One region of the Cytobacillus sp. C11.1 genome, then DNA from elsewhere that is predicted to be linked to it. Evidence: riboswitches for the same ligand, from Rfam matches in the RefSeq annotation. Region 1 holds a riboswitch; each other region holds the start of a gene.

Region 1 (10,038 bases):
TCCAGCTCTTTTAAAAGGCCCAGCCAGATTGTCGGCACCCCGGCTGTAATGGTTACTTTTTCCGACTGGATGAGCTCAGCCAGCAGCTTTGGAGTAAAGTAAGGGCCCGGCAGTACAAGTGTCGTCCCGAACCAAACAGCAGCAAATGGCAGCCCCCATGCATTTACATGGAACATTGGGACAACCGGAAGTGCTATATCCTTCTCGCTAACAGCTGCGCTATCGGCCATTCCCAGTGCCATACTGTGGAGGACAATCCCTCGATGTGAATATACGACACCCTTTGGATTGCCGGTTGTAGCAGAGGTATAGCACATCCCTGCAGCTGAATTTTCATCCAAATCATCAGGAAATTCATATTCTCCGCTTGCTTCTTCAACCAATTTTTCATAATGGTAAACAGGGGAGAGCGATGTTTCCGGCAATTCTTTGTCGTCGGTCATAATAATAAATGCCTTGACGGTCTTGAGTTCATCTTTTACCTTCTCGATTAGCGGAACAATGTCGGGATCGATTAGCAGCACCTTATCTTCAGCATGATTAATGATATAGGAAATATGCTGAGGCGACAGGCGGATATTAATTGTATGGAGGACGGCTCCACTGCATGGGATCGCAAAATAAGCCTCAAGATGGCGATGATGATTCCAGGCTAGCGTTCCGACCTTATCTCCTTTATCAACCCCTAACTTCTGCAGGCTTTCTGCGAGCTTACGGGTTCGTTCTGCAATTTCTTTATATGTAAATCTTTGAATTCCGCTGGACGTTCTGGATACGACCATTTTCTTTGGAAAATACTGTTCTGCCCTCTTAATCATCTGCGTCATAGTCAAAGGCGTTTGCATCATCATTCCTAATCCCCCTTTTTGTAAACGCTTTCATTTTATATAAGCTTATAAACAGTTATACCTATTTCTTTCATTCTATTTATTTAAGATAAAGTCCTTTAATTTTTATCAAAATTTTCTAAAAGTAAGCACAAAAAAATCCCCGCCTATTCAGCCAGGGATTTTTGTTTTTTATTAAACAGTTCATTTAATATTTTCAATTTCTCGTCAGCATAATGCTCGAAGCTGTCATTATATGACTTCGGGTCTTTCGGATTGGCAAAATGAGTTATTTTTCCTGTTTGTGGATCAATGAATTTGCTTGAGGCTCCACATCCAAGGCCAATGATTGTTTGCAGTTCTTCCATGATCATAATATTATAGATGCTCTCCTGGTTTGGAAGTGCATAGCCGACATTTTCAAGATTGCCGAGAATATTTTTCTGGCGGTACAAGTAATAGGGTTTATAGTTATGCTCGTTCGTCCAATTTTCCGCCATCTTCATCATTCTTTCGATTTCTTCCCGATCGGCAACCTTATATTTTTGCTTATTTTTCGTCATTTCCGATGCACGTTTAAAAGATAATGTATGGACAGTTAAAGATTCCGGCATCAGTTTTTCCGTTTCATTCAGAGTATGGGAAAACTCGGATACACCTTCCCCAGGAAGACCGATAATTAAATCCATATTAATATTGTTCATCCCCATATTGCGGGCAAGGTGAAATTTATCAACTGTTTCTTCCACTGTATGATGACGGCCGATTGCCTTCAGCGTTTCCTGAATATAAGACTGCGGATTGATGCTGATGCGGTCAATATTCCATTTCTTCAGCACTTCCAGTTTTTCAGGTGTAATTGTATCTGGACGGCCGGCTTCCACTGTTACCTCACGGATGTTTTTTACATCAGGGAAAGACGTGTACATTTCTTCATAAAGCAAATCCATTTCTTCCGCAGTAATGCTTGTTGGTGTCCCGCCGCCATAATAAACAGTCGTAATTTTAACATCATTTTCTTTCAGCCATTCGCCAATTTTGCGCATCTCATAATGCAGACCGCCAAGGAAGGAGTTCACAGACCCCTGTCTGCCGTTAATGGCGTATGCCGGGAACGTGCAATAAGCACACTTTGTCGGACAAAAAGGAATTCCAATATAAATGCTGACCTCATTTTGGAGCTTATATAAATCCGGAACAACAGCCAGCTGCCTATCCACGATATTCTGCATAAGCTGAATTTTTTCGTCCGTAATCAAATACTCTTCCTTCAGCTGCTGATGGACTTCATGCTGCGGCGTCTTGTTTTGCATTGCGCGATGGAGAAGTTTCGTAGGGCGGACCCCTGTTAAAATCCCCCACTTTTGCGTGATGCCTGTCCAGTCCTGCAGAACAGTCAAATATACATGTGAAACAGCATTTTTCACTTGTTTGAAATTCTCTTTCTCCGTTTTAGCAGGCACGAATGCTTTTTCAAAAACAGCCAGCCTTTTTTCGCCTTCTTTGTCGGCCAGTTCTGCTTGTGCCTTAAAGCTCGCACCTTGTTCCAGGCGAAAACCAATCGTTAAATCAGCTTCTGAAGCTTCTCCTAAAACCACTTCGCACTCCTCGAAAAATAGATTTCCAATTAGGCGAAGCGGCCGATGAAACCGTTCATCCTGTATACCTAATATCGAAATTTTCAAAGCGATCACCTTTTTAAAAAGAATATAATGAAAACTGCCATCATTCTGTTCGCTAACGGCAGCTAAAAAGTAGATTTTCTTTGTTGCTGACAAACTTCTTTAAGTGTACAGAAACAGGTAAAGGAGGTCAATATAGGGTAAAAGATTCCTAATAGATTGGTAAATTGTTTTTAGCATATATTTAAGCCGGAATCCTGCTTTTGGGTCCTGCCTCTACTGCTTCGTGCCCAAATGGGCTTGCGTCCTCCTGGCACTTTTTTTCGTTATTTTCACGAGTCTTTGCGTCGTTCTCTCCTTTTTTCGTCATATTTCCACATCAGCCTGCATTGCGTCCCTATCGCCCTTGCTTGCGTCAATTTCCCAATTATATGCGTTGGTTTTCACATCTAAAAAGAGAGCCGATTAGCATAATCGACTCTCTTTTGTTTTCTTTATTTTAAAAGATTCATTTTCCTCAGGAATTCGATCGGATGCTGCTTGCGGAAGTGCTCTTTGACCATATAGCTGACTCCGTTTTGGTTATTGGATCGGGTTAGCCAGTCTGCAGCTTTTTTCACTTCCGCCGGGGCATTCCCCATTGCCACACCGAGGCCGGCTGCTTCAATCATTTCCAGATCATCTATAGAGTCGCCAATAACGACCATTTGGTTTCTTGAGATTCCCAGATGTTCTCCCAAATAAAGCAATCCGTTCACCTTGGATACTCCTGCCGGAACAATATCCATGCGAAAGTCATTCAGTTTTATGATGTCGATGTTTTGAAACATGCCTTTAATAGAAGCATGAGCATCTTGCAGGTCCTCTTTATCTTCAAAGTAGACTTCGATTTTTGGAGGTGTGACAGGTTCATCCAAAATGGTATCGCTCAATGAATCTACAAATTGCTGTGAGTAAAAGATGGGATCACCTGTAGTAAATACTGTTTTAGCAAGCATATTGGAATTTAGTTTTGTTTTGTTAGCCAGGGAATATTTTTCGTGCACCAGCCTGATTTGGCATGTAAAGCCTTCAAGCAGGCGCACGATTTCAAACGTCTCATCTTCCTGTATGCGTTTTACAAAAATTGGTTTTTCCTGAGAGGCTGCAATATAAGCCCCTCTGTGTGTGACCAGCAAAGAATTAATTTTCAGTGCTTTCGCCACTTTCTTTGCAGAAGGAAAGCTCCTTGACGTTACAAGCGTTACATAAATTCCTTTTTGCTGTACATATTCAATCGCTTCTTTAGTGGATTTATGAAGTCTTCCATTTGATTGGAGAAGTGTTCCATCAATATTTAAAGCAAGCATTCGGTATATCATCTACTTTGCCCCCTATTCTCGGTGTAAAATTGTCCTATTACACTTTTATGAAGAAATGCAATTGATTAGAACATGACATGGACAATGCAAACATTTTTCTTTAGCTTGTAGGAATTGGCCTGACTATTTCAATTTGAGAGACTTTTTAATTCAAAGAATTATAAATTATCCATTTACAATTCAATGTTCGCGTATTAAGATGGAGTCAAATAAAAACTGCATATCAAGTTTGCACTAGGGGAGCTTTTGGCTGAGAAGAACATTCCGTTCTGACCCTTATGACCCGATCTGGATAATACCAGCGTGGGGAAGTGCAGGTGGACGGCTATCATTTTTTATGTATTGATAACATTCAACTGCATTTCCTCATGGAAATGCAGTTTTTTATTTTTCAGGCTGTGTTAAAGCTAAATGTTGATTTCAGCCCCTTGTTGATTGGAGCGGAAGGCACGGATTACAGCGGGAGAAGCGAGTCATAGGGAGATCACACAGGCACTATGCGCCGAGGATGCTTCCCGACCGCCTGCGGTTCGCTGAGTGCCTGGGGAGGAAATCAACAGGCAAGATTAACAGTATAAAAAATTAGGAGGAATGACAGTATGCAAGAAAATTTTTTATGTGGAACAAGCGAGATTACAGGGTGCAGATTTTCTATTTATCCTATGTCTGACCGGTTTGTGGATATTATTTTATCGGCACTGAATGAAGTGGACACAAGCAAGGTATGGATGGAAACTGATGATGTCAGCACATGTGTGCGCGGCCGTTCCATTCATGTCTTTGATGTTGTAAAAGCCATTTACCTGGAAGCAGCCAAGCATGGCGACCATGTTGTTTTCTATGGCACTTTTTCAAACGGCTGTCCTGGAGATACGGCAGGTGATGCTTACCTTGCTGAAAATGAAGAGAGAGCGAATAAGGAAAAGTCGGCAAGTTTCCTTCAGAAAGTTGCCGCCCAATTTGCTCTTTATCCAATGGGGATCCCTACATACATGGATGTCATAATGGACCAGGTAGAGCTGGCGAAATCACAGGGCACATTTTCAAAAGGTGTCCATTATGCTTCAAGACTTGATGGAGATGCACATGCTGTTTTTAAAACGCTTGAAGAAGCATTCGAGGGATGTAAAAAAAGTGATTCCACGCATATTGTTATGACAGTTAATATGTCTGCGAACAGCCCTTCCCATAAGGGGGCTGAATAATATGCTTGAAAAATGGAAGCTTCGTGAAGTGATCGTCCTTTCTGTTTTGGCTGTTGTGTTTGCGGTGGTTTATCTCGTTTTTCTTCAATTCGGAAACGTACTTTATGGGTTGTTCGGCTTGATTGGCTATGATATTATCTTTGGAATCTGGTTTATCGTTTCGATTATCGCTGCCTATATTATCAGAAAGCCCGGGGCTGCCTTTTTATCGGAAACCATTGCCGCAACGGTTGAGATCATGATTGGCAATGCTGTCGGCCCGCGCCTTATCCTTTCTGGAATGATACAAGGAATTGGGGCAGAAGCTGTTTTTGCGGCTACAAAATGGAGTAATTACCGGACTTGGGTTTTAATCACTGCAGGTATGGGCTCATCTGTCACAAGTTTTATATGGGGTTACTTTATCTCAGGCTATGCTGCACTTTCACCAGGTTATGTGACAGCCATGTTTTTCGTCCGGCTAGCAAGTGGCGCTTTACTGGCAGGTTTACTCGGAAAATGGCTGAGTGAAAGTCTAGCAAAAACAGGTGCATTGAGCAGCTTCCCGATCGGCAAGGAACGGAAAAGGGGAAAACCGGACAATGGAATTACAGCGTAACGAGGCTATTCTAAAGACAAAGCTGCTTACTTTTCGGCATGAAGAAGAGAAAAATCCTGTTTTTAATGATGTGAATTTAAACCTTTATCCTGAGGAGGCAGTTCTTATTCTCGGGCCCAGCGGCTGCGGAAAAAGTACACTTGCACTTTGCCTAAATAAATTGTACCCGGAGGCTGTAGATGGCCATCTTGAAGGATGGGCCTCTTTTAAGGGAAAATTGCTGAGTTCATTCAGGCCTGGTGAGATTAATAAAAGCATTGGAATGGTATTTCAGGATCCTGAAAGCCAGTTTTGCATGGTAACCGTCGAGGATGAACTGGCGTTTGGACTGGAAAATATGAATATTCCTCCTGAGGATATTGGGCCAAAGATTGATCATGCACTTGAACTTGTCAATCTTCTCCCATATAAACATGCTATGATTCACACCCTCTCAGGAGGGCAAAAACAAAAGCTGGCTTTGGCATGTGTTTTGGCATTGGAACCGGAGATCCTGATTCTTGATGAACCGACAGCAAATTTGGATCCTGCCTCAAGCAGCGAGCTTGCCAGCATAATCAAGAAGCTTAGAACTGAACTTTCTCTTACACTGCTGATCATTGAACACAAACTGGATGATTGGATTGATCAAATTGATCGCTGTCTGGTTTTAAACCGAGGGGGCGAAATTTTATTTAATGGCAAGCCGGATGCCTGCTTTACTGATTATGCAGAGGAGCTTCAGTCAGAAGGAATCTGGCTGCCGAGCACAGTAAGAGCTGGCCTTATAGCAAAGAAAGCCGGATTATACTCCGGGTCCGCCCTTCCGCTAAATCAAAATGAACTAATTAATGGATTAGCAGACCCTGATTCAGCAGTTCGACTTTTTGAAAAAAAGAAAAATGTTTTAACTGGCACAGCGGATCAAAGTATTCTTGAAGTCCAAAGACTTTCTTTTAGCAAAGGCGGAAATGAACTGTTAAAAGATATTAGCTTTTCTGTTAAAAAGGGGGAATTTATTGCAATAGCAGGCCCGAACGGATCCGGTAAAACCACACTTTCCAGACTTCTCTCCAGATTAAATTTGGGTTCCTCCGGGGAGATTTCCTTTCTTGGACGTACTCTCTCCAAATGGAAGGAGAATGAATTGAGGCAGAAAATGGGCTACATTTTCCAGAATCCGGAACATCAGTTTATTACAGATTCTGTGTTTGAAGAAATTGTATTCAGCCTAAAAGTCATGGAGATGGAAGAAGCGGAAATAAATGAAACAGCCAAAACTATACTGAAGCAGGTTCGTTTACATAAGCAGGCATACCTTCACCCTTTTTCCTTAAGCCAAGGGCAAAAACGGCGGCTAAGTGTTGCAACCATGCTTGTGAATAATCAAGATTTGCTGCTGCTTGATGAGCCTACATTTGGACAGGATGCCAATACTGCACGTGAACTTATGGCTCTTTTAGAGGAGAAGATATATGACGGAGGATCCGTCATTATGATCACCCATGATATGGATCTAATCCAGTCCTATGCCCATAAAGTGATTATTCTTTCAGATGGAGAAATAATTTATGATGGAACGCCAGATGACCTATGGAACAAACAGGAAATTATGAAGCAGGCCTCCCTTCAGCTTCCATACTTTGAAAAGTTCAAGAACGATATCCGTACGGGGAGTGGATATTATGCTCTTACATGACATTAATCCCAGTATAAAAGCGCTCACTGTAGTGATTTGCGTACTAATTTTATCTATCTTTTTTGATCCGCTCACACCCTTGCTCACCCTGATAATAACAGCGAGTGCTACCCTCTTACTTGGAAGGGTGTCAATTAAGAAGTGGCTGTTGTTATTCTCGCCTTTCTTGTTTATGGCGTTCATTTACATCTGGTCAGCTATTCTTTTTTCAAGGATAGATCAAGGAGAAACCATCCTATGGGCTTGGGGCATCTTAACGTTAACTGAGGAAGGCTTTCAGCGTGCCCTCTCACTTGGGCTGCGCGTGTTAAGCTTTACGTCGCTGTCCCTTTTGTTTATTTTAACCACAAAGCCAACAGAGTTTCTGCTCAGTTTAATGCAGCAATGCCGGCTTTCACCGAAGCTTGCATATGCCATTATGGCTGGCTATCGATTTTTGCCATTAATAAAAGAAGAATTTGAGATTATCAGAAGTGCTCACCGGATAAGGGGGGTGGGTAAAGCAAGGTCTTTTTCCGAAAAATTAGCTGAGCTTAAAAGGTATGCAGTCCCTCTGCTTGCCGGGGCCATCCGCAAAGCAGAAAGAACAGCCATGGCAATGGAATCGAAAGGTTTCACCGGCGATAAGAACAGGCAATTCTATCATAAAATCACAGTTTCATGGAAAGACCTGGCATTTTCCGTTATTATGGTGGCAGCAGTTCTATTAAGTGCATACACCTCCTGGAAGCTTGGCTATTTGCAGCTGTATAACGGTGAGCTGTGAGGGGATATGTTGATTTTATATGCGGTATGCTCCCTATGAAAAAGTATAACAAACTTGTCAGCAGTAAAAATACCTTTAATTACCAACTGGACCTATGAATAAATTTTTATTGCCCTTCTTAAGCTATGATTGTAACAATCAAGAAAACTACACCAAAGGAGATGATTTACATGGCAAGAAGCAACAATTCTAATCAGCTTTTAGTATCAGGAGTCAGTCAGGCAATTGATCAAATGAAGTATGAAATCGCAACAGAATTCGGTGTGAACCTTGGCCCGGAAACATCTTCAAGAGCAAATGGATCAGTAGGCGGGGAAATCACAAAGCGCCTTGTCCAAATGGCTGAACAACAGCTTGGCGGAGCACGCTAATTTTTAGGCAATTATCGAAAAATAAAACGCCGCTTACAGCAATCTGCGAAGCGGCTTTTATTTTTCTTAATTAAGCATTTCCACAATATCTTCTACTGCCTCAAACAGTGAATTAGCCTGTATATCTGCTTTTGTCGGGTCTGAACCAATGAAAACTGTTTTACAGCCTGCCTTCTTACCTGCTTCAATATCTCGCTCGTGATCGCCAACCATAATGCTGCTGGCAAGATCAAGATTATATCTTTCTGCAAGATCCAGCAGCATACCTGCATTTGGCTTCCGGCATCCGCAACCCGCTTTTGGTTTATGCGGACAATAAGCTACTTCCTTAATATGGCCGCCTTTTTCTGCAATTAGCTCCTGCAGCCTATCATGGATTCTCTTCAATTCTTTTTCTTTTAAGTAGCCCAGTCCGACGCCGCCCTGATTGGTCACGACAAAAATCTCATAACCTGCTTTTGTCAATTCTGCAACTGCTTCAGCTGCGCCTTCAAGCAAAAATAACTGTTCCGGCTTGTTTACAAATTTAACCCTGTCAGATAAAACCTCATTTAAGACACCGTCCCGGTCGAGAAAAACTGCTTTTCCCATTTTTCTCCCTCTTTCCTATTTCCAACGTCTATCATAAAGGTACCCAATTCAAAGTACCTTTATTACAGAGTAATGCCGTTGGATAAGATTTGTCTGAAAAAATTGGATAACAGCCTAAATGAAAAAACTCCCAGTTCCATTACCGGGAGTTCTAATCCAGCTATTTATTCTACAGCACCGTATAGCTCTTCAAGTGGCTTCATGATGATTTTGTTCATTTCAGCTACCATCATGCTCATGCGCTGTTCAGCTTCCATAAGCTTTGAAATTTGCTCATGCTGCTGTACAAGAGCTACTGTTTTTTGTGCCTGTTCCACTTCTTCCTGCGTAATATCCTGACCCATCATTTGCTTTTGCTGAAGTTCCATTTGGATATTGCGGAAGTTTTCAAACATTGTTTTTGCAGAGGGATCTGCATTCACATTATCGTATGCTTGTTTTAAAGCCTTGTATTCATCGCTTTCACGCACGGCTTTCTCTAATTCATAGGCTGAATCATGTAAATTTACTGCCATTTGTAAACACTCCTTCCGGTTCTCGTTCAAAAAGGAGAATAATAAACACATACTATTTCCCGTACTTTGAACATCTACTCCACTATAACAAACTATGACAGTAAACGCGAGGCCATACCTTTTTTATTAGGTCTCTTTTCTTATAGATTGTTGTTTTTGTTTATGAATTCTGCCCGTTGGTTTCCGCTGCGAGCACTCAGCGAACCCGCGGGGAGGGTTGCGAGCCTCCTCGGCTTCGCCTGTGGGGTCTCGCACTTCCCTCTCTTCCCGAGGGCATTGAATAAACACCCTTGAGTAAACATCGCACGAAGAAAATGCGGATGCATTTTCGAGGATCAAGTGCCCTGCGCTATAATCAACTCAGTTGGTAAAAATACGTTTGCCTTCAAAAAGAAACAAACTTTACGAAAACAGCCTTAATTTATGAAAATAACCAGAATCCCCTGGAAAAGCCCGATAACCCCGCCAAGCAATGCGCCTAGATAGGTAATCATTTTCAGTTCG
Region 2 (10,038 bases), 520 kb from region 1:
ATTTGGAATGCGATGTGTTAATTATAGGCGGAGGTCTTTCCGGAGCTTTGTGTGCCTTTTTGCTTGGAGAGTATGGAGTGGATACCGTCCTGATCGAGAAACATAAAATCGGTGCCAGGGTTTCATCCGCAAACACAGGAGTCCTTCACTTCATGTCCGATCTGTTGCTAACTGACCTGATCATACAAATAGGCGATGAGAAAGCAGTCTCTTATTATAAGCTCAGCCAAAAAGCAATAGATGAGCTTGCCCGCATTGCAGCTGCTTCCGGCACCGAATCAAGCTTTGAAAAGAAAAGCAGCTTGTATTTTTCAAGCAGCAAGAGCGATCTGTCAAAGCTGAAAGCTGAGTATAAGCTCTTATCCAAACTGGATTTTCCGGTTGCCTTCATGGATGAAAAGGAAATCAAGTCCAAGTTTCCATTCACCAAACCAGGTGCGATTTATACCCTTGGTGATGCCCGGGTAAATCCAATGAAATTTTGCCAGGCAGTGGCAGAGAGTGCAGCCGGCAAAGGTGTGAAGATTTACGAAAACACGGCAATGAAGGATTACGAACTTGGTGATAAGAAACATACTTTTAAAACAAATGGCGGCACTATTTCCGCCCAAAAAGTTATTTTTGCAACCGGCTATGATACGCTGGATTTTATGAACACGAAAAAAATCACCCTTTCCCGGACACATGCGGTTGTTACCGATCCTCTCAGCGACCGTGAGCGATGGTACGAAGATTGCCTGATCTGGGAAACGAAACGGCCATATTTATATATTAGCCTTAGTGATGAAAAACGGCTCATTGCCGGGGGCCTTGATGAAACCGAGCCTCTTGGCGAATATGGCAGAAAAGAATTTAAACGGAAAACAGAAAAGCTGTTGGAATCTGTCAAAGAGCTATTCCCTAATTTAAAAGCGAAAGTGGAGTATGAGTACAATTCGCTTTATGCCAATACATTTGACGGCCTCCCTTTAATCGGTGAACATCCGAAACATAAGAACGTTTACTTACTGCTTGGATTCGGAGGAAATGGAACAGTCTGCAGCATGATTGGCGCCATGATTATTCGGGATTTAATAAAATATAACTACCATCCGGCTGCAGATATTGTCCGGCTGGATCGCAGTTAGGTGGTTAATATGAATAACTTTATGATTATTTTACTGGTGAGCGTACAGTGGCTGTTTCCTTGGCAGACTGTATCAGTACCCGCAGCCTGGGATAAACAGGGCCTTTCAGAAGATTATCACGGCCATATTGACGAACGTTCAGAGTCGCTAAATCCTCACATTAAGCTCCTGGGCATAAACGACTTCCATGGCCAGCTGAATGTAACCCGGCAGGTCAATGGCCAGTCCGCCGGCCGCGCTGATTACCTGGCTGCCTACCTTCGCCAGCGTGCAGCTGACAGTGAAAGTACGATACTGCTTCATGTCGGTGATATGATCGGAGCAAGTCCTCCGGTTTCGGCTCTTTTACAGGATGAACCCACCATCCATTTCCTCAATAGGATGGGATTTGATATTGGAACAGTCGGCAATCATGAATTTGATGAAGGAGCTGCTGAACTGATTCGGCTTCTGTATGGCGTCAAACCTACGGCAACCGCAGGTTTTACCGGATCCCGATTTCCATGGGTGGCAGCTAATGTGATCAGCAATCATACAGGCAAGCCCCTCCTTCCTCCCTATAAAATTTTAAAAAGAAGCGGGATACCGATTGGCTTTATTGGAGTCGTCATGAAGGAAACACCGAATCTTGTGGCGCCAAGCGGGGTAAAAGGGTTGACGTTTACAGATGAAGCAAAAGCCATTAACAAGTATGCCAGCGAGCTAAAGAAAAAAGGAGTCAGAGCAATTGTTGTGCTGGCCCATATACCCGGAAAGTCAAAAGAAAGCGGGGAACAGCCCACCGGCACGTTAATCGAATTAGCTAAAAATGTGGACGATGAAGTGGACATTCTATACGGCGGCCATAATCATGCTTATTTAAATAGCGTAGTTGATGGGAAATTGCTGGTACAATCCTATTCATATGGAACGGCCTTTTCAGATGTGGATATTGAAATCGACCGGATCACAAAGGATATTGTCAGCAAGCAGGCGGAAATCATGACCGCTTATCACGAGAATATCCAACCCGCTAGCGACATTACCCGGATGATCGAGAATTATGAGAAAAGAGTTGAACCGATTGTAAACAGAGAAGTAGGAACTGCTGCGAATCGGATTACGGCCGAACGGAATCAAAGCGGTGAATCCGCTCTTGGCAATCTCATTGCCGACTCCCAGCTCGCTGCCATGAACACTGATTTCGCTTTCATCAATCCCGGCGGAATCCGGGCTGACATTGATGCAGGCAGCGTGACTTGGGGCAACCTGTACACTGTCCTTCCTTTTAATAATCCGCTCGTCAAAATGAATCTAACCGGCAGGCAAATCCGCGACGTCCTGAATCAGCAATGGCAGCCAAATGCTACTAGAATCCTGCAGATATCTGGTCTCTCTTACACATGGGATGACAGCCTGCCCCGCGGTAAAAAAGTAATCGATATCACCCTAGCGGATGGAACAAAGCTCAATCCCGGCCAGAGCTATTCAGTCGCCGTAAACACCTATCTGGCTGAAGGCGGAGACAATTTCACCGTCTTCCGTAAAGGAACAAACAGAGAAACTGGGCCAACGGATATTGAGGCGTTAGTCGATTATATTCAAAAGCTGCCGCAGCCGTTTAGTACGGAGATTGAGGGGCGGATTCGAAAAATAGATAACGAAAGAAGGGCGAATCCTCGTGACTGAAACACATGAGGATTCGCCCTTCTTAATTTCTCTAATAAAAATCGGACTGGCCGCATATTCTTTTCTATAAAAAATAGTTAATGAGAGAGTGGTGGCATGAAAAAATATACTTATTTCTTGATGCTTTTTGGAGTTTTCTTTCCTATTTTTCAAAAAGCAGCCATTGTAATGGATAACATACGATTATGTTCAAACTATTCCCTGCTTATCGGATTCCAGCTTTATGGTTTAGACTCAATGAGAAACCTGCTAATCTCTGCTCTTGCAGCTCTATTTTCATTTTTTTTCACAAATGTATTTATGAGTTGGTACAACAACTATAAGAATTCCTGACTAATCAGCTCTCGTTCGTTTTTTTACAGTTTCGCAAATTGTCATATAACCCAAAACCAAAAAGGCTCTGTTAAAGCTTATTGTTGTTTTTGCACCCTGTTGATTTGCAGCGGAAATCAACAGGCAAACTTAACAGAGTCAAAAAAATTGAAACAGCGTCACCATAACTGCCATTCTAACCTAAATAGGTTTTAAATTACCTGCTATTTCCTTAACTTACTATACTGTACATGATCCAAATCCCCCGTTTAACATTAACGGTATACCGTATCTTTATTTCAGATTCTGCCAGTTTCTAACCAATTAGACCTATTTCACATGAAAAGCCTATTCCCCTTTCCAGCATGCTTGTATAATCAAGTCAACGGTACAAATTATAGGAAAGGATTGTGATAAACAAAGTGCTTTATATTTGGGATATCGAGAAGATTATTAAAAACACCTTAGCAGAACATCGTTTGAATATAAACTATGAATTCAACAATAAACTTAATGCTCCTATGAACTATAACGTTTCAACTAATACAATAAAATTTAACTACCTGCAAGTGAACGGATACATAGCCAAAATTAATTTCAAAATCAGAGAGACTGAAGAAAATATTGTCAAATTGCTTCTTTATCATGAAATCGGCTATTATCTGGATTTCAAGAAAAACAAACATGATATCAAGACTTTAATGTACGGAGAAGATGAGGAAATAGAGCAGCTGATGTCTGTAATTGAAAGAAACTCGTGGGAATATGGACGGACATTGGTACCTGAACATCTAGTAAACGCTTATGATCAAGTACGGGAATTGGATAAACTTCTGTTAAAAAGCCGGTAAGGCCAAATAAAAATGCGCCCCCCGATATATCATTCGGAGGCGCATTTTTATGTTTACGTTAACCTAAAAAGCGATGATACAGGCTTTTAGCCTGGAGAACGTCTTTTACCCCATGAACCAGCACTCTTCCATCTTTAAAGACGACCAACCTCTTCTCGCCGATCGAAAACGAAACCAAATAAGGATTGCTCTCTACTTTGATTCCTTGAGACACCAGGACTTTTTCCAGGTAGGCAAAATCAATATTCTGAAGGGCTGAAGGTCTTATTTGCACGGTATCCCTGCCACATAACAGCGCTGCCTTTGTCTGATTTTCATAAGATAGAAAGGGGTATGCTCTGCTGCTCCCACATGATGAACACTCAGGATTTTTTAGAGAAGATACGTTAATAGAACTATAATGATTTTTCCAAATATCAAAAGAGACAAGTGTCCCCCTTAATGATTCGAAGTCTTCTGCTAATATTTTTAATGCTTCTGCAGACTGGTGAGAGACAACCATTTGAATGGCAGGCTGAATAACACCCGCCGTATCGCAGGTGATTCCCCCTAATGGCAGTTTGTCCATCAAGCATTGCAGACAAGGTGAAACCCCCGGCAAAATAGTATAGCTCAATCCGTAGCTTCCAACACAGCCTCCGTAGATCCATGGAATCCTATGCTTTTGAGCTATATCATTGATTAGAAAGCGAATATCAAAATTGTCTGTTGAGTCAATGATTAAATCTGCACCTACAATCAGCTCTTCTAATTCCTGTACCCCAACATCCATAATGCGGGGGATGATTTGCACCTCTGAATTAATGGCTTTCAATCGGTTAGCTGCGGCAATGACTTTTGGCGTTTTTTGCTCAGCATCTTCTTCACAATAAAGCTGCTGGCGCTGCAGATTGGTCCATTCCACATAATCGCGATCGGCGATTGTTAGTTTGCCGACGCCTGCCCTTGCGAGCGTTTCTGCGTTTGCAGCACCTAATGCACCAGCGCCCACAATTAAAACATGTTTTTCTCCAAGCTTTTTCTGGCCTTCTTTGCCGATTGGAGGGAATAAGATCTGGCGGGAGTATCGCACATTCAACTAAAAACCATTCCTTCCGCCGGGCTGCTTGCTGTTGCGTACCGTTTTTTGGGCATCCTGCCGGCCTCGTAGCCTAACCGCCCTGCTTCAATGGCCAGTTTCATTGCTTTTGCCATTTTGACCGGGTCTTTGGCAGAGGAAACAGCAGTATTTAATAAGACTCCATCTGCCCCCAGCTCCATGGCCAATGCCGCATCTGCGGGGCTCCCAATCCCGGCGTCTACAAGAATCGGCACTGTAGCCTGTTCAATAATAAATTGTAGATTAACAGGATTGATAATTCCCTGCCCTGAACCAATTGGCGAAGCACATGGCATTACCGCGTGGCAGCCCAGTTCTTCCAGCTTTCTTGCAAGGACTACATCATCAGAGGTATACGGAAGGACGATAAAGCCTTCGTTTAATAGGATTTCTGCTGCTTTAAGTGTTTCAACCGGATCGGGGAGAAGTGTCTTGCTGCAGCCGATTACCTCAACCTTGATCATGTCGCAAAGCCCCGAAGCCTTGGATAGCCTGGCAATCCGGACAGCTTCCTCGGCTGTACTTGCTCCCGCCGTATTGGGCAGCAATTTATATTTCTTTAAATCCAGCTTTTCCAAAAAGTTGGGCTGATTCGCTTCAAAAATGTTCATGCGGCGTACAGCAAACGTAAGCACCTCAGTATCAGAAGCTTCTACCGCTTCCTTTTGAACATCAAAATTTGGATATTTTCCAGTTCCCAGCAGCAGCCGTGAGTTAAATTCATAGGGTCCAATTTTCAACATATCATCCGCCTCCTACAAAGTGTACGATTTCAATTCGATCTCCATCCGTTAAAACGGTTTCAGCATGCATCGATTTATCTAAAATAGTTTGATTTAATTCAACAATGACTACCTTTTGCTCCAGCTCGAAATGTTTGAGCAGAAGGGGAACGGTATTGACTGTATCCGGAAGCTGAATACCTTCCCCATTAATGACAACTTTCATAAAAGCACTCCTTTTTACGAATGGGCTATAGATTCAAGGCGGGACAGCTCGAATGGGTTTGATGTCTCTGTTTTCCCTTCAAGGATGTCTGCCATGAGCTCTCCTGTTGCCGGAGCAAGGAGGATCCCATTCCTGAAATGACCAGCCGCAATATATAATCCCCTGTAGGCAGGATGTTCTCCTAAAAAAGGCTGGCCATCAGCCGATTGCGGACGGATTCCTGTCCAGGCACGCTCCCATTCCGCATTCGCTATGCCCGGAATCAGGTTTTTCGCCTTTTCCATCAGCGAAGATATCCCTTCAAGAGTTACCTTCTCATCAAATGAATTTACCTTAACGGTCGCTCCTACTACTAATCTCCCTGATCGCTTAGGAACGATATAGCATCCATGTGAAAAAATAGTCCCTTTTATAAGCGGTCTCTCGGCAGCGACCGAGAAGCATTCTCCTTTAACCGGAATAATCGGCAGTGACAAGCCTGTTTTTTCAAGAAGCATCCTGCTCCAGGCTCCGGTGGCGACTATAACGGATTCTGCCAGGAATTCTCCCAGGTCGGTTATGACCCCATGAACTTTTTCATCTTTTAAAATAAGCTCTGATACACTTGTATACTCATAGATTTCTGCGCCGAGGGCCCTTGAAGCTTTTGCAAAGGCAAGTGACAATTCATATGCTTGAACCTGGCCATCATTTGGTATATACATGGCACCCCGCAATTTGTCAGACACGGATGGCTCCCGTTTGATCAGTTCATCAATCGAAAGCCACTCAGCCTGCTCACCCGCTTTTCGCTGGCTTTCTATTAGTCTTTTTAATTCCAGCTCTTGATCTTCATCAGCCGCCACCTTATACATGCCCTTATTTTCATAGCCAATATGTACATGTGATAGCTCTTCAAGTTCAGGGACAAGTCTCGGAAACATGCATCGGCTTTTACATGCCAATTGGAAAAGCGGTCCATCTTCTGTCAGCTCCGTTTGTGCACCTAAAATTCCAGCTGCGGCTCCGGAAGCCTTGCCGGCTATTTTCCCCTTTTCCAAAACAGCTACTTTATATCCTCTTTTCGATAGCTGAAAAGCAATGGAGCTTCCGTTAATGCCTCCCCCAACAATAACGGCGTCATACACTTTTCTCATTCACTGTCCCTCCTCGTTTAATTTCTTTAAAAATAGCTTTGCTGCCTCAACAGGATCCTTTGCCTGCAAAATCCCTGACATCACAGCAATGCCATCTGCTCCCGCCCCCACAACTTCAGGAACGTTCTCAGGTTTAATGCCGCCAATAGCCAATACCGGGATATCATTTCTCTTTTTAACAGCCTCCAATGCCCCAATTCCTCTTGGCGGAACTCCCTTCTTAGAATCTGTTTCAAAAATGTGGCCAAACAGAACATAATCTGCTCCTTGTTTGGTTGCCTCTTCGGCTTCTTCAAGAGAATGTACGGAACAGCCGATTGGCATATCAGGAAAATGCCTTCTTACAACGTGGACTGGCAGACTGTGAAAAGCAAGCTGCACACCCGTTTTAAAGGCCCACGCAACATCCACCCGATCATTTATAACGATTTTATGAATAGGGATTCCCTCTTTAAGAAGCAGCTTTAATCCTGTATATAGCTCCCTTGAGGTTCGCTGTTTTTCCCGTAAGTGGAATCTATCTGTAAAGGGTTCAAGTTCACCTGCTATTTCAGCGAAAGCCTCTAGAGAAAGCTTTCCATCCGATATAACATGCAGCTGTTTCGTCATCGCGATATCTCCCCTCTTTTTAAATGCTATTTACTGTTTAACAAATAGGCTGTTTTCGCAATCATTGTTGTTTTTAAAAGTAATAAGGAGTGGTTGATTTCCGCTCCAGGATGCTCCCTTTCCGCGGGGCGGGCGGTGAGCCTCCTCGGCGCGCCTGTGGGGTCTCACCTGTCCCGCTCCTCCCGCCGGAGTCTCGCACCTTACGCTCCAATCAACCCAACCTCGTTTGTCTCAATGAACCTATTCAACAACCAATCGCTTAGAAGAGAGCCTACAAATAAAAAACCGCCTCCAAAAAAAGAAAGCGGCTGTACGGGGCTTTTAATATCCCCGATCCTCCACTTCCCTACGCTGGTATATTCCAGATCAGGTTCCAAGGGTCTTAAAGTATTTACTTCAATCTCAGCCTGCAAACAGGCACCCCCAGCGAATGTAATGGCTATTAAATTAAGAAAAGATTATTTTCACTGATAAATATTTCCACCCGTTTGTTTGAATTCATCTGCTTTTTCTTCCAAGCCTTTCTTTATCGCTTCCTCCGTACCAAGCCTTTGCTCCTTAGCATAATTGCGAATATCCTGAGAAATTCTCATGCTGCAAAATTTGGGCCCGCACATGGAACAAAAGTGTGCTGTTTTTGCCCCTTCAGCCGGCAACGTCTCATCATGGTATTCCAATGCACGTTCAGGATCCAGTGATAGATTGAATTGATCCCTCCATCGGAATTCAAACCGGGCTTTTGACAGGGCATCATCTCTTTTTTGTGCGCCTGGGTGTCCCTTTGCCAAATCCGCGGCATGTGCAGCTATTTTATAAGTAATGACACCCTCGCGGACATCATCCCGATTCGGCAAACCCAAATGTTCTTTAGGGGTAACATAGCAAAGCATTGCGGTTCCAAACCAGCCTATCATGGCAGCCCCGATTGCAGAGGTAATATGATCATATCCGGGAGCGATATCAGTGGTAAGGGGGCCGAGTGTGTAGAATGGCGCTTCCTTGCAGATTTCCAATTGTTTATCCATATTCTCTTTAATTAAGTGCATTGGAACATGGCCTGGTCCCTCTACCATAACCTGCACATCGTGTTCCCAGGCAATTTGGGTCAGTTCCCCAAGAGTCTCGAGCTCTGCAAATTGAGCCTCGTCGTTGGCATCTGCAATCGATCCCGGCCGCAATCCATCCCCCAGTGAGAAGGCCACATCATAGGATTTCATAATTTCGCAGATTTCTTCAAAATGAGTATATAAAAAGTTTTCTTTATGATGATGCAAACACCACTGGGCCATAATGGATCCGCCCCTCGATACAATTCCGGTTAACCGTTTTGCTGTTAACGGAACATACCGAAGAAGAACACCTGCATGAATGGTAAAGTAGTCAACCCCTTGCTCCGCTTGTTCAATTAGGGTGTCACGATAAACCTCCCACGTAAGATCCTCGGCGATGCCGTTAACCTTTTCGAGGGCTTGATAGATTGGAACTGTGCCGACTGGGACTGCAGAGTTTCTGATTATCCATTCACGTGTGGTATGAATATTTTTACCTGTGGATAGATCCATAATCGTATCTGCTCCCCAGCGTGTAGCCCAGGTCATTTTTTCTACCTCTTCTTCAATAGAGGATGAAACTGCAGAGTTTCCAATGTTCGCATTAATTTTAACGTGGAAATTCCTGCCGATTATCATTGGCTCCGTTTCCGGGTGATTGATATTGGCAGGAATGATTGCCCTGCCCCTTGCTACTTCAGAACGAACAAATTCAGGGTCCATATTTTCTCTAATGGCTATAAACTCCATCTCGGGAGTAATGATCCCTTTTTTGGCATAGTGTAGCTGGGTGACATTTTCTCCTTTTTTCGCACGCAATGGCTTGCGGGCTAATCCTGGAAAAACTTTATGATTGGCACGCGGATCATTCTCCCTTTCATACCCATTATCCTCAGGCTTAATTTTCCGGCCTTCATACTCTTCAACATCTTCGCGCTCATGAATCCAACCATTTCTTAGTGCAGGAAGTCCTTTTTTAAAATCTGCCAAATATTGAGGATCAGTATAAGGGCCGCTCGTATCATATACACGAAGCGGCTCATTGCTTTCTTCTCCAAAAGTTCCGCTCGTGGGACTTAGTTCAATCTCACGCATAGGAACCTTCATATCAGGTCTGGATCCTCCCACATAGATTTTTTTGCTGCCTGTAAAACTCGACATAATGGAAATACGCTCTTGATTTAATGAACTTGCAGTCATTCGAATCTCTCCCTTATAAAAATGTAAGGACGAGATCTA
Region 3 (10,038 bases), 1.4 Mb from region 1:
TCCTGGTTTTTTAGACTCAACGGAAGAGGGAAGGGAGAAGGGCAAGCATACAATTTCATAGTGACCATAATTCCTGCCCTCTCCGCAATATTGTCTTCAAAAGAGCTTCACGGCTACTATTTTCGATGCAATCATCTCAATATCGTCTTCATAAAAGCTCCATGGCGACCATAAACGGTGCAGTCTTCTCAATATCGTCTTCATAAGAGCTCCATGGCGACCATTAACGGTGCAGTCTCCTCAATATCGTCTTCATAAGGGCTCTATGGCGACCATAAACGGTGCAGTCTCCTCAATATCGTCTTCATAAGGGCTCCATGGCGACCATAAACGGTGCAGTCTCCTCAAGATCGTCTTCATAAGTGCTCTATGGCGACTATAAACGGTGCAGTCTCCTCAATATCGTCTTCATAAGTACTCTATGGCGACCATTTTCAGTGCAAACTCCGCAATATCGTCTTCATAAAGGCTCTATGGCGACCATTTTCAGTGCAAACTCCGCAATATCGTCCTTCATAAGAGCTCTATGGCGACCATAATCAGTGCAAACTCCGCAATATCGTCTTCATAAGGGCTCCATGGCGACCATAATCAGTGCAAACTCCGCAATATCGTCTTCATAAGGGCTCCTTGGCAACCATAATCATTGCAAACTCCGCAATATCGTCTACATAAGTGCTCCATGACGACCATAATCAGTACAAACTCCGCAATATCGTCTTCATAAAGGCTCTATGGCGACCATTTTCAGTGCAATCATCACAATATTGTCTTCATAAGAGCTCCATGGCGACCATTAACGGTGCAGTCTCCTCAATATCGTCTTCATAAGTGCTCCATGGCGACCATTAACGGTGCAAACTCCGCAATATCCTCTTCATAAGAACTCTACGACGACAACAATAAGATCAATCGCCGCAATATCGCCTTAACAGAGCTCTAAGCCTTCTACTTCCCCATATTGTCTTCCTTACTTCCAAAATTCCCACCATTTTTTCGTCTGTTCCTGGGCCGCGGCGGCGTTTCGAAAGGAGACGATCATTTCCTGGAAGACATCTTCTCTTTGTTTGACTTCATGCCAGTATTGTTCGCGTTCTTTGTTGATGGTCTCGATGTAGATTTCCCTGTCTGTGTTTAAGGTTTCGATCAGCGAGCTGATTTCGGTGCTGGTTACCTCGGCAGAAGAGGAGATGTAATGAATCATGGTTTTGAATTCTTCGGAAGAGGCCTCCGAGGATTCAGCCAGCTTGTTTGTTAATTGATGAATTTGATCGGAAGTGCGTTTCGAACTCTTCGCAACCCTCTTGGAAAGGGTTCCGAACGCTTCGGAAGTGCCTTCCGAAGACTGCTGTATCTTGCCGGAAAGGTTTTCAATTTCGGACTTTGTTTTTTCTCCCGATTTATAAATAGAGTCTGAAAGGCTTTTAACGGTATGCAAGGATCCTTTTGAAATCTCTTTTTTCACTTCCTCTAAAACTTCCTTTCGAATTCCGTTGCGAATTTCATTTCTAACGTCAGTGATCAAGCTATCTTTAAAGTTTTCCATCATAGCAATGAACTGCTCAGCATCCATGGCTGAATTTTCATCAGTATGTACTCCGGTTTCCTGGTGCACTGGAGCCAAAGCGGTTTCGGATGTTTCGGAACCAGCTTCCGAAGTCAGGTCCATATGCTTCTGCATTAAATCGCGAATCATTTCCTTGCTCAAATTTTTATCACGCATTTGCTTTACTTTTTCAAGTAATGCTATTTCATGCTCTGTATAAAACCTGGCGCCTTGCTTCGACCTTGGTATCAAAAGTAGGCCATTTAAATCCTTTTCCCATTGTCTTAAAGTACCAGGCGGAACGTTCAATAATTTCGAGACCTCTTTAATTGTGTATGCTTTCATGTATTGTGTATCCATTTTACTCAGCCCTTTCATCTATTAGTAGTATTCTGAATCCTTCGGAAGTTGGTTCCGAAAATTAGCTTGTAAACGTATTCAGCACGAACGCCCCTATTTTCCTGCCACATGACAAAAGCTCTCAAAAGAAGACGTTATTCATCAGAAAAAAGCAAAACAGCCGATTTCTGACAAAAATAATGAGGATTTTGAGAAAGAGTCAGCTAATTTGTCATATTATCCAGGGTGTGGCACAATGTATCTTGGAGTTTAGTAAACTAATAAAGTACTAATCAAACTGCATGATTAAAAGGGAGTAGGTACATTGGGTAATAGGATAATTGCTGTATCTGTCGCAGCAGGGATTGGTTTGTCGCTGACTTTAGGAAGTGTACAGCTGGGGAAGGGCGAAGAATCAAGAGAAAATGAGATACACTATACAGCAGTTCCTCATGCCGAAGCAAAACATCTGCCGCAAATAAAAAAGGGAATGGAAGAATCCGTTCTTCTTGATGTCCCTTTGTTCAATCAAATGGATAGTCCCCGTTTATATAATGGGTGTGAAGTGACAAGTCTGGCTATGATTATGAAATATGAAGGCATAGATGTTACCAAGAATGATTTAGCAAATGAAATTAACCGGGTGCCGCTTCGATACAACAACGGTGGGTATGGAAGTCCCAATGAAGGTTTTGTCGGAAACATGGAGGATGGGCCAGGATTAGGTGTGTACCAAGGGCCAATTTTTGAACTCGCCAAGAAATATTTCCCTGACCGTGCGGAAAACCTGACTGGAAAGCCATTTAACGTGCTTCTTCAAAAAGTGGCAGACGGATCTCCTGTATGGATCATCACAACTGCGAGCATGTCACCAGCAGCTTCGTTCGAAATCTGGAATACTCCAGATGGTCCGGTAGATGTCACGTTTCAAATGCACAGTGTTGCAATCACTGGCTATGACGAAAATTATATATATGTAAACGATCCGTACGGTACAAAAAACAAAAAGGTACCTAAAGAGGCTTTTGTTAAGGCTTGGGAGCTGATGGGTTCACAGGCAGTTGTGATTAACTAGATTGCTAAGGTACCAAACAAAGGGACTGCCGACTTTTATCTGGCAGTCCCTTTGTTTAATTTGAAGTTTCCTGTTTCTTATTTCTAATCTTGTAAAATATCCATTTTAAAAAGGGTGGAACGACAAAAAAGATAAAGAATAATCGAAAAAGCTGGTATCCTGTAACAATCGCTAAATCGGCATGGATTTCATGAGCCATAATCGCCATCTGATCCATACCGCCTGGTGCCAGGCTTAAAAAACTGGTGGCAGGGGAGAAGTGGAAAAACCACATAACCAGCCTGCTCAGTAAAAGGGAACCGCCTATCAGAAGGAGGGCGCTTAATGCTGCGAGCGAAATGGTTCGCGATTTGTGCGGAAGTTTTTCCGGCTTCATCATCAGGCCAATATGAGTACCGATCAGCAGCTGTGAAAGGTCCAAAAACGCATGTGGCAATTCCGGTCCTTTCAAGCCGGCGATTACAAGAGCCGCTGTTCCCATAATTGGACCCAATAAATAAGGGGTGGGCAGGCGTAATCGCTTGCTTAATAATATGCCAATAAGAGAAACAAAGGCAAACAGGAAAATATTCGGAAATAACTCTGACCACAAGGGATCAGCAGCCTGCATAACTGTACCGGGCGATGTATCAAACCATGGCCCAAATATCAGGAAAGGCACGATAAAAATAATCATTGTAAGTCTCGCAACCTGCATAAAGGTTACAACCGTTATATTAATTCCCTTTACCTCTTCAGCCAGCAAAATCATCTGTGAAAGCCCTCCAGGAATGCTGCCGATCAAAACAGTTGGATAATCAATGCCTGATAATTTAGCGATCAAGAGGGCAGATAATGCACTGAAAAACACCATGCAAACCGTAACAAGCAAAATAAAAGGAAGCTTTTGCAGAATTAACAGCACAGCTTCCTTGGTGAAAGCAAGGCCAATACTATAACCAACAATCATAATGCCCGTATCACGCAGCTTTACAGGCCAATAAAAGGGAATGCTGCTCATCCGGCTGCCGATCATGACGGCAGTCATTGCTCCAAGCAGAAAAGCTACAGGAATATGCAGAAATGAAAAGATGAATGCTCCAATCAGCGCTGTTATAAAAGTAACTATCAAATTTTTCTTCACTAAAAAACCTTCTTTTATTTCGGAAATAGCTAAACATATTTTTAACATATATAAACATTGATTGAATTACAAGTTTTATACTGAAAGATTTATTCATACATATTATCAAGAGTGATTCTTTTAAAGGAGTTTAAAAGAAAGGGGGACTAACCATGCCGGAAAAATTAAGCCATTTTGTATTTATCCTTTCTTTTATTTGCCTGGGATTATTTTTACTGCTCGGATTTTCGCCACTTTATGATATTTACTTGGATAAAGTCGGGCAGCGTCCTTTTTCAGTTCTCCTCGTTCTTACAGTAAGCGTCTTTCTCCTCAGTGTATACGTCCTAAAAAAAGTGCAGAATTGGCAGTCAGGCTTCCATGTTCTTTTTTCGATTGGCATTACATTATTTCTTTCAGCCGTATTGGCGATTATTGTATTCTTTGGGAGACTGTTCAGCTGATAGAAAAAGCTTGCACCCATTTAGGGACAAGCTCTTGGAAAATTGATTTTATTGAATTGGCATCCAGTTAACTTTCCAGATTCCTTCCTTATTTTTGCTTAGTCCAAATCCAAGGCCTTCTTCTTTCGAAATCGAAATATAAGCAGATGAATCATCGATCATGACCTCTTCCAATGATGCACTTTTCGCTTTATATAATAGGGACTGTTCCTCCGCTAAAGATGGAGATTCATTGATTGCTTGCAAATAATCGCTCAAGGTTTTGAAGGTTTTTTCAACCTCAGGATCATGATTGAATAGAGCATACTGTGTATAATAGTCCTCAACTTCCTCTGTAAATAAATAAAGCTGGAATACTTCTGCCGGCGATAAGCCTCTTAAAATTAGATCCTCTTTCCTCATTGAAAACTCTTTATAAACGTGATTCAATGGCTCTGGAAGAACGAGATTCTTGCCATCTTTCCAAAATAGATGAAAAGGGGTTCTCGTCATTTCTGGTTCTTTAGGTATCACTACCTCCAAAACATTTGCCTGATGAACTAAAGCTTCGCGGGCTCTATACTCATTAATAATGAGCTTAACATCTTCAACTTTAACAGCAGAACCAATGCCGAAAACCTTTTTTAGCATCTGCTGGTCTTTCTCATTAAAAGAAATTCTTGGATTTTTCCCATCCATAAGCGGCAATTTCTCCAAAGAAGCTTGATCTGGCAAAAGGATGACATTATCTTTTTGAAAATTAAGAGTACCTGCCACTTCAGCTTTCCCTGTAAAAACAGCAATAGAATTGCTATTTGAATCAGTTTCTATTTGGTGCAGTTCCCAGCCGTTCAGCATATCTCCATTCGCCATTCCCGGGTAAAAAGCTTTGTCCTCAGACGCGATCTGATCAGCATTTTGCTGATTAAAGAATCCTGTCTGATTTCCGGCGATTCCGCCAATTAAGATTACAAAACCAGCAACAGCAGCTGCCGTAAGGGCCTTTGGAAAATAGTCTGTTTTCTTCTTTATGCTTTTGACTGTACGAGAACCTATTCGATTTCTAATACGCTGTTTTTCTTCCTCGGTAAATACCGACTCTTCCGGCCATGATGCACTTATAGCTTGTTTCACTTCCTGATTCAGATCAGCCATGCTGTTCACCTCTTTCCATTGCGCAATAAAGCTTTTTAACTCTTTCCTGCCCTCGGTACAAACGTGTTTTCACAGTAGATAAAGGGATATCCAATGTTTCGCTGACTTCAGCCAGACTAAGGTCTTGATAATAATGGAGGAGGAACACTTCCCGATATTTAACTGATAGTGATTCAATCACTTTCAGCAATTCGTTATGCTTATCACGCTCAAAAAATTTCGTTTCCGGGTCTTTTTCTATGTCCTTTTTAAGAAAAAATACCCTTTCATTCATAACCATATTGCGATGATGCCAGCTTTTTAAATAATCTTTGCTTTTATTAATGGCAATCGTAAAAATCCAAGTTTTAAAAGAGGACCTCTGCTGAAAACTCTCCAGCTTTTCATATACGGTTAAAAACGTTTCCTGTGTGAGATCACTTGCAATATTCCAGTCCTTCACATAGGTATAGATCAATCTTTTCAATACTGTTCCATACTCATCCATGATCATTTCAAGGACGAGGGCACGGTCGACATTTGAGGCGATAAACCGCTCTACTCGTTCTTCAGGGCTCAACTTGACAGCCTCCCAGCATATGTGTTGATTTTTGGTTCCGGCAACCATTCTTTTCTGACAGTTAGACGACAGGTGGAAACTATTGGATTCAATTTTTTAACAATATATTATAAGTATATAAAAAAGCGCAAACCAGTAGGTTTACGCTTCATTATTTATTTACTTTGTTCCTTATAAGGTAAACCCACATTAATACATAGGTTGTGAAAAGCAGAAGCAAAAATAAAAAGGTGGATAAATTATGTTGGACGAGCAATATAATCACCTCATTTTATTTTAGGCTATCCAATGGAACCGGAAATAATAAGTAAAAAATAATCGCTGCCGGCAAAGAAACAAGCATAGCAGCTGCAGGCTTTCGATAATGAATCCGAATGACAGCAAACAATATAATGTTTAGCCAAATGTTGTGCCAGCTATTCCAGCCATTATCATAAACAAACATGCCTTTATGGGCAAATAAAGCCTGGATGATAGTGAAGAAAGTAATCCAAACCGCTGAATAAATAAATGCATGCTTTTTATTTTGCGGATAACGCTGCAGGTATATGATCAGGGCCATGGGAGTAATAAAAAATGTAAAAAATAAATTAATGATGGAATGATTGATCCACTCAGCAGTAATTCCTCTGAATGCCCAAAGTGTATGGTTATAATAAAGCATGTTGTAGGTCAGATTAATTGCAATAAAATACAAAACGGTAGGGTATTGTTTCTTCCATTGTGACCAATCTATAAAGCGGTAAGCAAATAGAATCCATACCACCACAACAAGTAGTAAATACATAGCTTCTCACCTTTCGGGAAATATATATACAGCTATTTCCAATTTATTTAAAAGTATTCATCTTTCAGAGGCTTTCCTTTGAATGGAATAGTATTTCTTTATATAATGTCTTTATTGTTTAGGAAAGGGAGATTATGATGCCAGAAAAAATGAATGCACCGGAGATAAAATTAATCGCTCTTGATATGGATGGAACTTTGTTGAATACGAATGACGAAATTCCAGAGGAAAACCGAGAGGCGATACGCGAAGCAAAGGAAAAAGGGATCGAAGTTATTCTAAGCACCGGCCGTTCCAGACTTACAGCCAGGGACCATGCGGACTCGCTTGAATTAAACTCCTATTTAATTACGGTCAATGGAAGTGAAATTTTTGGTCCGGAAGGGAATTTAATTTCGAGAACCCCAGTTGACTCTACTATAATGGAATGGATGTGGACATTATCTAAAACACATAAAACCCATTTTTGGGCTACCAGCTGCGATCAGGTCTGGAACAATGAAATGCCTGAAAATATCCATGACCATGAATGGCTGAAATTTGGATTTGATATCACTGATGATGAAGTACGGGAAATCATTCATAAGGAGCTCCAATCAAAGGGTGATCTGGAAATTACCAATTCAAGCTTAACCAATATTGAAGTGAATGCACTTGGCATTAATAAAGCAAAAGGAATCCAACAGGTTACAGAAATTCTTGGCATTTCCATGGAAAATGTGATGGCAATGGGTGATAGCTTAAACGATATTGCGATGATTGAGGAATCGGGATGGGGAGTTGCAATGGGAAACGCCCAGGACATTGTTAAAGAAACAGCAAATGCTGTGACTGCTTCAAATGATGAAGCTGGTGTTGCGAAAGCGATTCGGAAATGGGCTTTATAAGTTTTTCGAACTGGCAGGCACCTTGAGAAAAAATATTTCGTAAACCGCTTAAATGGTATTTAAGCGGTTTTACGCATAATTTCTGCTTCCAATTCAACCTCAACATTTCCTTTAATGGCCCTTGAAATCATGCAGGAAGCTTCAGCTTTTTTGGCCAGTTTCTGAGCGAGAGCGAAATCTCTCTCTGTGGCGTCAGTCTTCAGGATGATTATAGGCCGGTGGATAATTTTTTTGTATGTAATAATCCCATTGGTGACATCAACAATCCCAATGGATTCCATGGTCAAGTCTTCTTTTTTAAGTTTACTCCGTTCCATCATCGCTGCAAGCGTAATAATATAACAGGTTGCAGCTGCTCCTAATAGCATTTCATCCGGGTTTGTGCCAATTCCCGGACCATCCATCTCAGGCGGTATTGATACCTTCGTCTTTAGTTGTCCGGATTCTATTTTTCCAACATCATTGCGCAGGCCCGGCCAATGTGCTTTCAAGTAAAATTGATGTTCTGCCATAAGAAAACCTCCCAGGATACACTGCTATTATCGATATAAAGACAACGTCTAAATTGCACTTATTCACTACTATTAACGATATAGAGACAACGACAGAATTGCAAGACTTTACAGATTTCCATTTTCAAGCTAAGATGAAATCAGCCAACTAAATAGTTTTACTGCTAGGGGTGCCCGATGCGCGGGCTGAGAAAGAAACCGACCTGTTTTTTTACCCTTCGGACCTGATCTGGATTATGCCAGCGTAGGAAAGTAGTAATAGCGGGAACGATCATTCCTTCTCATTTATTATTCTGCCAGGTCCATTGATGGATCTGGTTTTTATTTTGTCAGAAAATAAGCCAATAACTAGGTTGGACACATTCATGAAAAGGGGAATTCAGATGAAACTTCAAGACCAAATTGTGCTCATCACAGGAGGGAGCAGAGGCTTGGGCAGGGAGACGGCCAAAGCTTTTGCAAGAGAAGGTGCGAGGGTGGTTATTAACTATTTTCATAGTGAAGAGAAAGCTTATGAGCTGCAAAGTGAAATTGGTGAACGTGCTATTGCCATTCAAGCAGATATCCGGGACAAAAGACAGGTTGTGGAACTGTTTGAAAAAGCGAAAAACCACTTTGGAACACCCATAACGACTATTGTTAATAACGCACTTGTAAACTTTCAATTTGACCCTGTTTCCAAAAAAGATGCAGAAACGATTGGATGGGAAGACTTCCAAATCCAGCTGGAGGGCGCTGTTCGAGGAGCTTTAAATACCGTTCAGGCTGGCTTGGCTGATATGAAACTAAACGGGTTTGGACGAGTCATTTCGATTGGCACAAATCTATTTCAGAACCCGGTTGTTCCGTACCACGATTACACGACCAGCAAGGCAGCCCTCCTGGGATTTACACGTAATATGGCTAACGAACTTGGGCAATACGGCATTACGGTAAATATGGTATCAGGTGGCTTATTAAAAACCACGGATGCAAGCGCAGCTACTTCAAATGAAGTCTTTGAAATAATTGAAAACTCTACACCATTGAAAAAGGTTACCGATCCGGCAGAGGCAGCTGATGCAATTGTATTTTTCGCATCTCCATGGGCAAGGGCTGTTACAGGCCAGAATCTTGTCGTGGATGGCGGACTTGTTATGAACTAATTGTGAGGGGGACTTATGATGAATATTTACGAGATTAGCAGTCTTTTAGAAAAAGTAAGAACCGCAAATCCGCTCGTACATAATATTACAAATGTTGTGGTAACCAATTTTACTGCCAATGGACTTTTGGCAATTGGAGCATCACCGGTTATGGCTTATGCGCATGAAGAGGCGGCTGATATGGCGAAAATAGCCGGAGCACTGGTTCTGAACATGGGAACTCTTACGGAAAAAGAAGTAAAAAGCATGCTGATCGCAGGAAGGTCAGCCAACGAGCATGGTGTTCCCGTAATCTTTGACCCAGTAGGTGTTGGGGCAACTCCATACCGTACAGAAACCGCCAAAAAATTATTAAAGGAATTAAATATTTCCATCATTAGAGGAAATGCGGCGGAAATAGCCAATGCCGCCGGCCAGCAATGGAAAATTAAAGGAGTAGATGCGGGGGAAAATCAGGGGAATACGACTGAACTTGCTGGAAGGGCTGC

The links. A riboswitch is a leader RNA that binds a small molecule or an ion and turns the genes downstream of it on or off. The one in region 1 is predicted to bind thiamine pyrophosphate.
Region 2: linked by a shared signal. The riboswitch ahead of tenI (thiazole tautomerase TenI) and the one ahead of AC3ZVC_RS24185 (YkoF family thiamine/hydroxymethylpyrimidine-binding protein) in region 1 are both predicted to bind thiamine pyrophosphate.
Region 3: linked by a shared signal. The riboswitch ahead of AC3ZVC_RS17310 (3-oxoacyl-ACP reductase) and the one ahead of AC3ZVC_RS24185 (YkoF family thiamine/hydroxymethylpyrimidine-binding protein) in region 1 are both predicted to bind thiamine pyrophosphate.

What each region holds. Positions count from the first base shown of each region.
Region 1 covers NZ_CM176935.1:4,863,567-4,873,604, forward strand. The annotation lists gene AC3ZVC_RS24170 (long-chain fatty acid--CoA ligase) at 1-851, opposite strand, end outside; gene AC3ZVC_RS24175 (coproporphyrinogen III oxidase) at 995-2,512, opposite strand; gene AC3ZVC_RS24180 (Cof-type HAD-IIB family hydrolase) at 2,944-3,810, opposite strand; TPP riboswitch at 4,037-4,137, shown strand; gene AC3ZVC_RS24185 (YkoF family thiamine/hydroxymethylpyrimidine-binding protein) at 4,410-5,015, shown strand; gene AC3ZVC_RS24190 (ECF transporter S component) at 5,017-5,613, shown strand; gene AC3ZVC_RS24195 (ABC transporter ATP-binding protein) at 5,597-7,291, shown strand; gene AC3ZVC_RS24200 (energy-coupling factor transporter transmembrane component T family protein) at 7,278-8,057, shown strand; gene AC3ZVC_RS24205 (alpha/beta-type small acid-soluble spore protein) at 8,228-8,428, shown strand; gene AC3ZVC_RS24210 (D-glycero-alpha-D-manno-heptose-1,7-bisphosphate 7-phosphatase) at 8,495-9,019, opposite strand; gene AC3ZVC_RS24215 (YlbF/YmcA family competence regulator) at 9,184-9,534, opposite strand; gene AC3ZVC_RS24220 (DUF445 domain-containing protein) at 9,951-10,038, opposite strand, start outside.
Region 2 covers NZ_CM176935.1:388,631-398,668, forward strand. The annotation lists gene AC3ZVC_RS01935 (NAD(P)/FAD-dependent oxidoreductase) at 1-1,127, shown strand, start outside; gene AC3ZVC_RS01940 (bifunctional metallophosphatase/5'-nucleotidase) at 1,137-2,795, shown strand; gene AC3ZVC_RS01945 (hypothetical protein) at 3,518-3,958, shown strand; gene AC3ZVC_RS01950 (MoeB/ThiF family adenylyltransferase) at 4,017-5,036, opposite strand; gene AC3ZVC_RS01955 (thiazole synthase) at 5,033-5,800, opposite strand; gene thiS (sulfur carrier protein ThiS) at 5,802-6,005, opposite strand; gene thiO (glycine oxidase ThiO) at 6,020-7,141, opposite strand; gene tenI (thiazole tautomerase TenI) at 7,142-7,750, opposite strand; TPP riboswitch at 8,077-8,185, opposite strand; gene thiC (phosphomethylpyrimidine synthase ThiC) at 8,215-9,999, opposite strand.
Region 3 covers NZ_CM176935.1:3,480,893-3,490,930, forward strand. The annotation lists gene AC3ZVC_RS17265 (MerR family transcriptional regulator) at 971-1,906, opposite strand; gene AC3ZVC_RS17270 (C39 family peptidase) at 2,211-2,960, shown strand; gene AC3ZVC_RS17275 (AbrB family transcriptional regulator) at 3,016-4,083, opposite strand; gene AC3ZVC_RS17280 (hypothetical protein) at 4,236-4,526, shown strand; gene AC3ZVC_RS17285 (hypothetical protein) at 4,575-5,660, opposite strand; gene AC3ZVC_RS17290 (sigma-70 family RNA polymerase sigma factor) at 5,653-6,219, opposite strand; gene AC3ZVC_RS17295 (CBO0543 family protein) at 6,491-7,006, opposite strand; gene AC3ZVC_RS17300 (Cof-type HAD-IIB family hydrolase) at 7,144-7,893, shown strand; gene AC3ZVC_RS17305 (OsmC family protein) at 7,953-8,405, opposite strand; TPP riboswitch at 8,562-8,673, shown strand; gene AC3ZVC_RS17310 (3-oxoacyl-ACP reductase) at 8,789-9,550, shown strand; gene thiM (hydroxyethylthiazole kinase) at 9,569-10,038, shown strand, end outside.